One region of the Lysinibacillus sp. NPDC094403 genome, then DNA from elsewhere that is predicted to be linked to it. Evidence: riboswitches for the same ligand, from Rfam matches in the RefSeq annotation. Region 1 holds a riboswitch; each other region holds the start of a gene.
The links. Region 1 has a riboswitch for thiamine pyrophosphate ahead of thiT (energy-coupled thiamine transporter ThiT). Riboswitches for the same ligand answer to the same signal wherever they lie in the genome.
Positions count from the first base shown of each region.

Region 2: another riboswitch for thiamine pyrophosphate. It lies ahead of ACQKMV_RS05860 (ABC transporter substrate-binding protein); the one in region 1 lies ahead of thiT (energy-coupled thiamine transporter ThiT).
Region 3: another riboswitch for thiamine pyrophosphate. It lies ahead of thiW (energy coupling factor transporter S component ThiW); the one in region 1 lies ahead of thiT (energy-coupled thiamine transporter ThiT).

Region 1 covers NZ_JBNNTL010000013.1:52,518-55,799, reverse strand. Annotated here, with positions in the region: gene ACQKMV_RS17430 (SbcC/MukB-like Walker B domain-containing protein) at 1-1,092, shown strand, start outside; gene ACQKMV_RS17425 (DUF4870 domain-containing protein) at 1,299-1,634, opposite strand; TPP riboswitch at 1,759-1,866, shown strand; gene thiT (energy-coupled thiamine transporter ThiT) at 1,994-2,554, shown strand; gene ACQKMV_RS17415 (DUF4871 domain-containing protein) at 2,763-3,278, shown strand.
Region 2 covers NZ_JBNNTL010000002.1:326,093-329,374, reverse strand. Annotated here, with positions in the region: gene ACQKMV_RS05870 (ABC transporter permease) at 1-307, opposite strand, end outside; gene ACQKMV_RS05865 (thiamine-binding protein) at 307-597, opposite strand; gene ACQKMV_RS05860 (ABC transporter substrate-binding protein) at 599-1,603, opposite strand; TPP riboswitch at 1,771-1,881, opposite strand; gene ACQKMV_RS05855 (TetR/AcrR family transcriptional regulator) at 2,157-2,765, shown strand; gene ACQKMV_RS05850 (MFS transporter) at 2,829-3,282, shown strand, end outside.
Region 3 covers NZ_JBNNTL010000001.1:424,812-428,093, forward strand. Annotated here, with positions in the region: gene ACQKMV_RS01845 (hypothetical protein) at 1-312, shown strand, start outside; gene ACQKMV_RS01850 (EVE domain-containing protein) at 329-775, shown strand; gene thiW (energy coupling factor transporter S component ThiW) at 857-1,357, opposite strand; TPP riboswitch at 1,528-1,635, opposite strand; gene ACQKMV_RS01860 (MFS transporter) at 1,704-2,900, opposite strand.

The DNA.
Region 1 (3,282 bases):
CCAGAAAATCTTACGACGCTACAAGCATTGAAGCAGGCGATTGCTGATATCGGTTCACAAAAGGTAGCTTTACAAACTGCGTGGAATATCAGCCAACAAAGCCTGCAATCTGCCAAAGAAGCAGCAAATAATACTAGAATGGCGATAGAAATAGCGAAACAGGCTTTTGAGGAATTAAAGCTAAAAATGGATGAAAAACGCGAGCAATTTTCAGTAAGTATGAAGGAAGCAGGCTTTGAAAGCTATGAAGAATTTGCTGCTGGGAAGCGAAGTATAGTGCAAATAGAAGCTTTACGGAAGGCATGCAGTGATTATGCACTACAAATTCACACATTACAGGTGCAAATTGCTGAGGGTGAAAAGCATCTTAAAGGGCAAGAAAAACAAGATTTAACGGCAATGGAAGAAAAGTTAGAGATGCTTCGTGTCACATATGAGGAAGCCTTTAAAGTATTGCAACAAATGGAAGGATTTGCGAAGGCTTGTGCAGACTTTATCGAAAAAGTTGAGGGGACCGAACAGGAGATTCGTTTACTTGAAAAAGAGGCGGGACGGGTGAAGGAACTGTATGCAATGCTAAATGGGCAGAATGAGAAAAAGCTGTCCTTTGAGCGTTATATTCAAATTAATTATTTAGATAAAATTACAGAGGCAGCAAATGTCCGGCTTTATCATCTATCCAACGGTCAGTTTGAACTACGACGTTCAGATCGCTTAGAAAAGCATGCCAAGCAAAGTGGGCTTGGGCTAGATGTGTATGATGCCTATACGGATCAATTACGAGATGTGAAAACATTATCAGGGGGAGAAAAGTTTAATGCGTCTTTAAGTCTTGCCCTTGGTATGGCAGATGTCATTCAAAGTTTTCAAGGTAATATCCGCATTGAAACGATGTTTATTGATGAGGGCTTTGGTTCTCTCGATGAAGAAGCGTTAAATAAGGCGATTGATACGCTTATTGATTTACAAGATTCTGGGCGTATGATTGGAGTCATTTCTCATGTTGCAGAGTTAAAAGCTACAATGCCAGCTGTGTTGCATGTGGAAAAAGCGATGAACGGTCAAAGTCAAACATATTTTGAAGTGAAATAAAAAAAGAGGCGTGTTTCCATTGTGTGGAAATACGCCTCTTTTTCATTTTTTAGTTACGTTAGGATTTGTTCCTTTCTTTGCAGCGATTACTTTTTTTACAATGGGGATAGCGATAGGTGCTAATTTTACTGCGACTTTGATTACTTTAGATACTTTCACAAATAACAGCTCCTTTTAGTACTAGCTGTTCAAGGTTGAAATGAAACTTATCGGATAACGCGAACAGCTTGGATAATATTCCAAATAACGATTCCAATTGAAACGAGTAAGTAAATTGCGAATGAAGCAAACCAAATGATAAGAAACGTATTACTACCTGAATCAGGGTCGAAATTGGTGTTGAATGATAAAGTTGAGAAGACAAAGACGACAAATAATATAATTCCGAATGCTACTGGGATTAAATGTGATATTAGTGCTCGAATAGAGTGACTCTTTACGTCGCTATCTTTTGTAACAAAGTAAACGACTAATGGCACAATAAAAGGTGCGAATAAAATACTGAGATAACTAAAGGCAGATAAAATTTTTTGGTTCTCCATAGTAGTACCTCCTTTTTTTATATTTACGCATGAAAAACAGCAAAGTTTCAAAAAATAATGTAGAAGAGGTTGTAATCGTAACAGTGTTTGAGTAAAATGAGGTTGTTCAAATAAATTAAGATGTAACGACCACAAGGGGAGCTGATGATGTCAGCTGAGACTGGGCACGTAATGCCTTGACTCTTCGAACCTGTAAGTTAACACTTGCGTAGGGATGTGGATAGAAACCGACACTTTTACGATGTGAGGCTCTGTCCTGGCATCGTTTTTATTTTATTGATGCCAGATAGGGACATATTTGCCAACTGATTTCTATTCCTGCTCTTGTATCCTACATCGGAACAAAGGAGAGAATACTTATGGACAATAAAAAACTTTTAATGCTTGTGGAGATTGCGATATTTGCAGCGATTGGTCTTGTGCTAGATCAGGTTTCTTTTAAAGTATGGGCACAAGGTGGCTCTGTTAGTCTAGTGATGGTGCCAATAATATTAATAGCATTTCGCTGGGGACTTATTCCAGGCATGACAACGGGTTTACTCATTGGTGTTATGCAAACAATGTTTGGTGCCACTATTGTGCATTGGCTTCAAGGCATACTCGATTATGGTGTTGCCTTTACAGTTGTGGGATTGGCGGCCGTTGTTCGTCAACCTGTGCTAGAGGCTGCTAAAGATTTAAACAAAAAGAAAATGGCGCTTTATATTATTTTAGGAACTGTATTAGCAGGCTTCTTACGTTATGCAACACATACCATTGGGGGCGCTGTATTTTTCGCAGAGTATGCTGGCGACCAAAATGCGTGGATTTATTCAATCATTTATAATGGAACATATATGCTACCAGCAACGATTTTAACAGCAATTGTTGGTGTTCTGCTATTTACGGCAGCACCTCAATTAATGCAACGCAAATCATAATTAGTATGCCCTTCACATTAGTGGAGGGTTTTTTGTTTTGCTTTTGCGAAAAGATTGTTGCTATTCAACTAACGATACAGGTTAGTTGAAGAAGAAGGGATATTTATAAGAATGTTGAAGTAGTACTATAGAATATCGTTCATCTAAGAAGAATTTAACAAAATTACTAAATGAAAGGGAATGTCTGGTTGGTAAGAGGGGGATAAATATGAGGAACAAAATGATTATGTTGATTTCTATGCAATTCTTAATGACACTTGTCGGTTGTAACAATATTGATAAAAAAGAAACTCGTGAGGTAAGTTCTACTTTTTCATTGCCCGTTACTTTGGGTGATGGGACAGAAGGTGAGTATTTATTGATTGGCGAAGAAGGGAAAGTTGGTTTTTTGGTCGGTTCGGGTAAAAAAGATGAAGCAGTAGAAGAAAAGATTATTGCTAATAAAGCAAATAAGTATATGTGGCATTTTTGGGGAGATAAAGATAGTATCAGTGGTGATTTTAAAGTAGTTGGAATTGACAAAGAAGGGAAAGAACATCCCGTGTTGGTATCTGGCGATGATACAGTATGGCAATATTCCAATACTTCCATTAGCCCTAATAACTTTGCCGATTCCCATATCCCATCGAATATGGTGTTCCCTATAAGTGGATTATGGAAATTAGAAATATATTTTAATGAGAAGTTTTTTGGGGAAATAGTTATAAACGTCGAAGATAGTTAAATTA
Region 2 (3,282 bases), on a different contig from region 1:
CAGGGACATTCTGCGACATAATGAGAATAGGGTAAAATAGCTCCCGTACAAACGCAAAACGATGTAATAATACGGCAACCGTTAGCCCACATAATATCCCAATGGCAAGACCTAGAAGTGCTAATTGTACAGTCGCTAAAGCATGTGGCACAAACGTCTCATACGATTGAAATCCCTCCATCAAAATGGCACTTGGTGCGGGCACAAGCCAACGCGGAATATCAGCAAATCGGACAATTAGTTCCCATATGAATAAGAGGAAGACGATAAAAATTATCGTCCTCCCTTGTTTGAAAGCCTGTTTCATCACTGGTATTTCTCCGTTAATGTATCCATTGTAATACCTGATGGCTGATATAAAATTTTCACTTGCGTAATGACATTGATAGCACCAATCTCAATCATCTTGTCATTCATTTTTTCGATGATTTGTAGCAAAGTCGATAGCTCACCCTCCATTGTCGTTTCTAATGGATGAACTTCGTATTTAACCCCTGAAGCGTCGATAACCGCAATCGCTGCATCAACAAATGGGATCACATCTTCATATTTTTCAGTTTTCGGGATAATTTGTACACTAATTAATGAGTTTGCCATACTACTTCGTCTCCTTTTTCGGTAAAAAGTCGTTTGTAAATGCTTGTTTTGCGTTAAATTCGCCTTCTAATACTTTGTTGTCTGTCATCCATTTCGCGTAGTTTTCCCAGACAGTTAACTTTTGCTCGCCCCATTGTGCAGCGTCATCTTGATACTTATCCGCTAGCCATTCCTGACTTTTATGCACAAGGTTTTTATCTAAATCAGGTACCGCTTCTAGTAAAATATCAGCTGCCTCATTTGGATGTTTTATCGCATATTCATAGCCCTTTGCTGCAGCAGCGACAAATGCTTTTACTGTCTCAGGGTCATCCTTAATCATTTTTTCATTTGTAGCTAGTACAGGTGTGTAATAATCTAACTGATCACTATAATCTGTTAAATATAGCATGTTCAGCTTTTCGCCACGAAGTTCTGCTTCGATACCTGTCCATGCATAATAAATCCACGCAAAATCAATATCTTTTTTCATCATTGTGAAGAAATCTAAATCGCCTGCATTGACAATATCTAACTTATTAATATCCGCATTTTGTGTTTGCATAAGTGATTGTAGGACAGCTTTTTCAAGTGGTGCACCCCAACCACCGTATGTTTTACCTTCAAAATCCTTTGGAGACTTAATGCCTTTTGATGCAATAGATGCGAAGCCAGAAGTATTATGCTGAATAATCGCTGCAATCGATACTAAAGGTACATCTTGCACACGTGCCTGTGTAATCCCTTCCTGATAACTTACGCCAAACTGTGCCTTCCCAGAAGCTACAAGCTGGTCAGCACCCGTTTCACCAGGTAATAAAATATCAACATCTAAGCCTTGTTCCTTAAAGTAGCCAAGCTTTTTCGCTACATATAAACCTGTATGATTTGTGTTCGGTGTCCAATCGAGAACCACCGATACCTTTTTTAATGCATTCGCATCGTTTTTATCCTTTGTCTCCTCTTTTTTGCTACAGCCGACTAATGTTATAAGTGCAGCCATCAGAATAAATAACCATTTTTTCATGTTGAATCCTCCCAGTAAGTAATGTGAAAGTGTTCATGAACGAATGTTATAACCAGAAGAAAGCGTATTCCAATTTGTATGTATCCTAGGTTTACACATACTACAAAAACATAAAAAAACGCCTAGGATTCCTCCCAGACGTTTTGTAAACAGTATCAAAAACTTTCTTTTTTTGAATAGATGTTCCCTACGCTGGTACGAGCCAAATCAGGTTCAAAGGGTCAGCGTCTATCGGACACAATCTCAGCTGGCAACTACCAGCCCCCCTACATTCTTTCCATATGAACTTTTCGTGATTATTATACCCATATCAATCCGGAATTGACAAGGGGCTGTTTATCGTTAGCGCTGAATTATTATTTCACAGCCTCATTTGTAAAACGTTCCTTAAAGAAAGCAAGGTAAAAAATCACCACTGTAACTGAGGCCTCATGCTTTTAAAGTAATTAATAACTAAAAATACAAAAAATTCTTTCGTTATATTGACAATGGTAACAAATTACAATAAAATTTGATTGATTAATCAATCATTTATTATGAAAGGAATGTTTAAATGAAAACTATACTTACTAATGATGAAAAAAAGAAGAGAAAAAGATCTACTATCCTAAACGCCGCCATTAAATTATATAGTGTGAATGGATTTGCCGAGACAAAAGTTGCTGACATAGCAAAAGAAGCTGGTGTTAGCTTTGGTACCGTATTTACATATTTTGATTCAAAAGAAGCACTTTATGAAGTAGCTATTTTGGAGCCACTGGAAGAAATCAAACCTTATTTTATGGAGATAGAAGAACATTTTAAAGGTGAGCCTCTTGAAGTTGTGAAGGAAATGATAGATTGCCATATACAACTTTTTTCAACGAGAAGTGAATACTTACGTCTTATTCAGCAGATTCTTGCAAGACCTGATCGTTTCCCAAAGCTTTTTAAGGAACTAGATGATTTCGTAAAAGTATTCATAGACAGTATTTATTCGGTTATTAAAGAAGGTCAAAGGCTTGGGTACTTTTATGAAGAATCACCTTCATTAATTGCTGAGTCATACTTATCCATCTTAAACGGAATGCGTTTAACATTTATTGATGAATATACAAACGTCATGCAGAAGAATATATCGAGACAAGCTCTGAGATTATTTGGACCAATCTCAAATAAATAAGCCACCTCCCCCTTTGCCCGACCAACAGCAGTAGACAATATATTATTAAATTGGAGTGATTATATGAAATTGAGAGATATCCATCCTAACATCAAACTTCGCCTAGCCATGCAATTTCTAGGCGGCCTTATTTCTATGGCTGTTATCCCTTTTCTGGCAATTTATTTTACTCAAAATATCGGAGCTACTAAAACGGCTATTATTCTTATAGTAATAGTGATTAGTGGTGTCATTGGAGGGTTTATCGGAGGGCATGTTTCAGATAAAATTGGGCGAAAAAAAATAATGTTTTATGCTGAAATTGGGATTTTGCTTTCTTATCTGTTTATAGCACTTTGTAATTCACCTTGGTTTAACCTTCCTTATATTTCTGCAGCATTCTTCATCATCAATATGTTTTGTGGAGGAATGTTTCAGCCTGCCGCACAAGCTATGATGATTGATGTTACTAATTCCGAATCGAGAAAGCTCGTATTTACAATTAGCTACTGGTTGGGGAATTTATCAACTGCAATTG
Region 3 (3,282 bases), on a different contig from region 1:
GAGGTTATGAATGAGTATTTGAAAAGAGCGCAAGTAGAGGGTCAGGATTTATCTGACATGTATGCGGACCAGGGAGAATTAAAAGATTTTAAAGGTGAAATATTTAAAGGAAGAAAAGAAATACAGAACTTTTACATGTCACCTATGCCGAAAGGATTTAAGTTAACTATCCAAACTATTGAAGGCGATGATATAGAATGTGTTGCTATCATTACGACTACTTGGGATGGTTTGCCAAACCCAGTGATTTTGGAAGAAAAATTGATTCTTGAAAATGGAAAAATAAAATCGTTTACGATGATCCCTAAATAAAAGGAGAGCTCTTCCTATGACTGAAAGAGACACAAAATATTGGATTGGCGTGGTATCTCTTACTCATGTGCAAAAAGGGGTTGAGGGTGGATTCGGCCAACTATGCCATGGCAAAGAAAGACCTTTGAAACGAATGAAAAAAGGAGACTGGATTATATATTATTCTCCTAAAAAAAGTCTTGATGATAATGAGCCTGTAAGAGCATTTACCGCAATTGGAAGAATAAAAGACGAGCGAATATACGAGTTCCAAATGGCAGAAAATTTTATTCCTTTTAGAAGAGATATAGACTTCTATAAAGAGGCAAAGGCAGTACCAATAAAAAGGATCTTAGATTATTTAGAATTTGTAGAAGATAAATCGAAGTATGGTTATAAATTCAGGTTTGGTCATTTTGAAATAAGCAAAAAAGACTTTTTATTAATTGCGCATGAAATGGGATTACCATTGAAGTATGGGTGAATTTGTTTGGAACAAAAAACGTTACTTTCTTTATTAATTGCCATTAAAGGAAGTAACGTTTTTCAATTGCTGTAAATCAAGCTATTTAGGCGTAGTGTTAAGGTTAGTTACAAATACTGTTTTACGCAAATTGCTGGCAACGACAAAGCCTAAGATAGCACCAATAGTACTTGAGGTTAAAAAGGCTGGCATGAAAAATAAAGCAGCAACGGATGTCCCCATTAATAAATGTGCGTAAGGTACTGCAATAAGTGAGGCAATAATACCAGTCCCAAACATTTCACCGACACCTGCTAGCCATTGCTTGCCGCTGTATTTATAGGCGAGAGATGCACATATAGCACCAATTACACTACCGGGTATAGCTAGTAATGAGCCTGTGCCTGTTAAAATACGAATGATTGCTGTGACAAAGGCGACCATAACAGTAGGCAATGGTCCAAGAATGATAGCGCCAATAACATTAATGGCATGTTGTACAGGGTAGGCACGCGCAATTCCCGTTGGTATTGAAACGAAGGTAGAACCTGCTACGGCAATTGCTACTAATAAGGCCATGATTGTTAATTTTCGAATTGACATAATTTCCACTCCTTTGAAATGTGAATTTTATAGGTTATCGCCGGTAGCTAGGGAGTTCCGCCGCAAAAAGCGAGAGAACCGCCGCTAAACATGTGAGTTCCGCCGCTAGAGCGTGAAAAAGCCGCTTCCTAAAAACAATAGGAAGCGGCCCTGCATTTTTACATATTAAAAAGCAAGTGTCGCCACTTCCCTCCGCTAGTGTGAACTAGATCAGGTTCAAAGGGTCCGTATATCACCATATACGTCTCAGCCTTTTAAAGACTCCCCTAGTGGTAAGTAAATTTATTTATTAATTTTTCTCCTAATAATGTAGCATAATACCAAAAATAGTCAATAACTTTTCTGGCTATTCTGTATCAGGATGCATAAGGTGTGGTGCTTTTTTCCTTGTCCAAATAAGGGCAAGGAAGAAGCAAGCCATTAAAACAATAGACCCGAATATATAAGGACTGTTCATGTTCCAATCGAATAATATACCTGCTAAAGCTGGACCAATCATATTACCAAGACTCATATACGCATTATTCAGACCAGCTGCAAAGCCTTGTTCATTTTCAGCAAGCTTTGAAATCAGTGTGTTGACAGCTGGGCGAATCAATGTCGTTGCTGTAGAGAAGATTGTCGCAACAATTAAAATAAGTGCAAAACCAGATGCGAATAATATTAAGAAAATCGAAACGGCTGCAATAAATAAATTGACTAACACTACTTTCATTTCGCCGAAGCGATTAAACAGCGGTGTAATAACAAACATCTGTACAACAACACCAAAAGCGCCACCCACAACTAATATAATGGCGATATCAGTAGGTGTGTAATTAAACTTGTCTGTCACAAATAATGATAATGTTGTTTGGAAGTTAGCAATTCCGAATGAGAATACAAGCATGATAATTAGCATGACAAAATAAGGCATTCGGACTGAACGGGCCATCTGCTTAGCAAGATTATCCCGCTTTTGCGCTTTTTTCGTTGTGTTTGGTTTTGTAGCAGGCAGTAAAAAGAACGATAAAATAGCTGCTAAGATAGCTGCACATCCAGCAGTATAAAATGGAAAATGCAAACTAACTTTTGAGAGGAATCCACCGATACCTGGTCCAATCATAAACCCAAAGGACATTGCTGCCCCTAGCATACCCATACCTTTTCCTCGTTCCTCATACGTTGTGACATCTGCCACAAAAGCCATGATAGGAGGTGCCACAAATGCAGAGCCGAGGCCACCTAAAAAGCGTGCCAAGAAGAGCATCCACACATCTGTAGAAAGCCCGAAACCAATTTGTGCAAGTCCTGTTACGATAAGTCCGAAAATAATGAGATTTTTTCGACCATATTGATCCGAAAGATTCCCAGCAATTGGAGAAAATACGAATTGTGCTAAGGCGAACGTTGCAATCAACATGCCAAGTACTTGTCCTGCAGCACCAAATAGTTTTAAATACTCAGGCATGACAGGAATAATAATTCCGATACTCCCCATTGCGATAAACATATTAAACATTAAAATATACAAAGCCGCCTTATTAGACTTCTGCTGGGTCATCGAATACCCCCTTTTCTAATCAAATATAGTACAGTCTATCACAAAGAAAAATGGTTTGCTATTAGTTTGGATTACAAGAAATAGTGGACCAATGGTTTATTCTAAAACTAATAAATGATAAATATTTTGCAATAATAATTAAGTATTCAATTAGTAAATTCCACAAGTTTTTTGTGGAATTTACTTTTTTTCTTGTAGTGAATTAGGGGTTACATCATTTGTTCTTATGTTAATCTTTTTATATCAACTGTATTACGAAAATTGCGATGATTAGCAATTTATATATGGTTGATGTTCCTTTAATAATTCCTTTAATAATTCCTGTAATAACGGCTAATTACTGATCTAAATGAAGCGATCATAAGCCGAAAATCCGATTGAA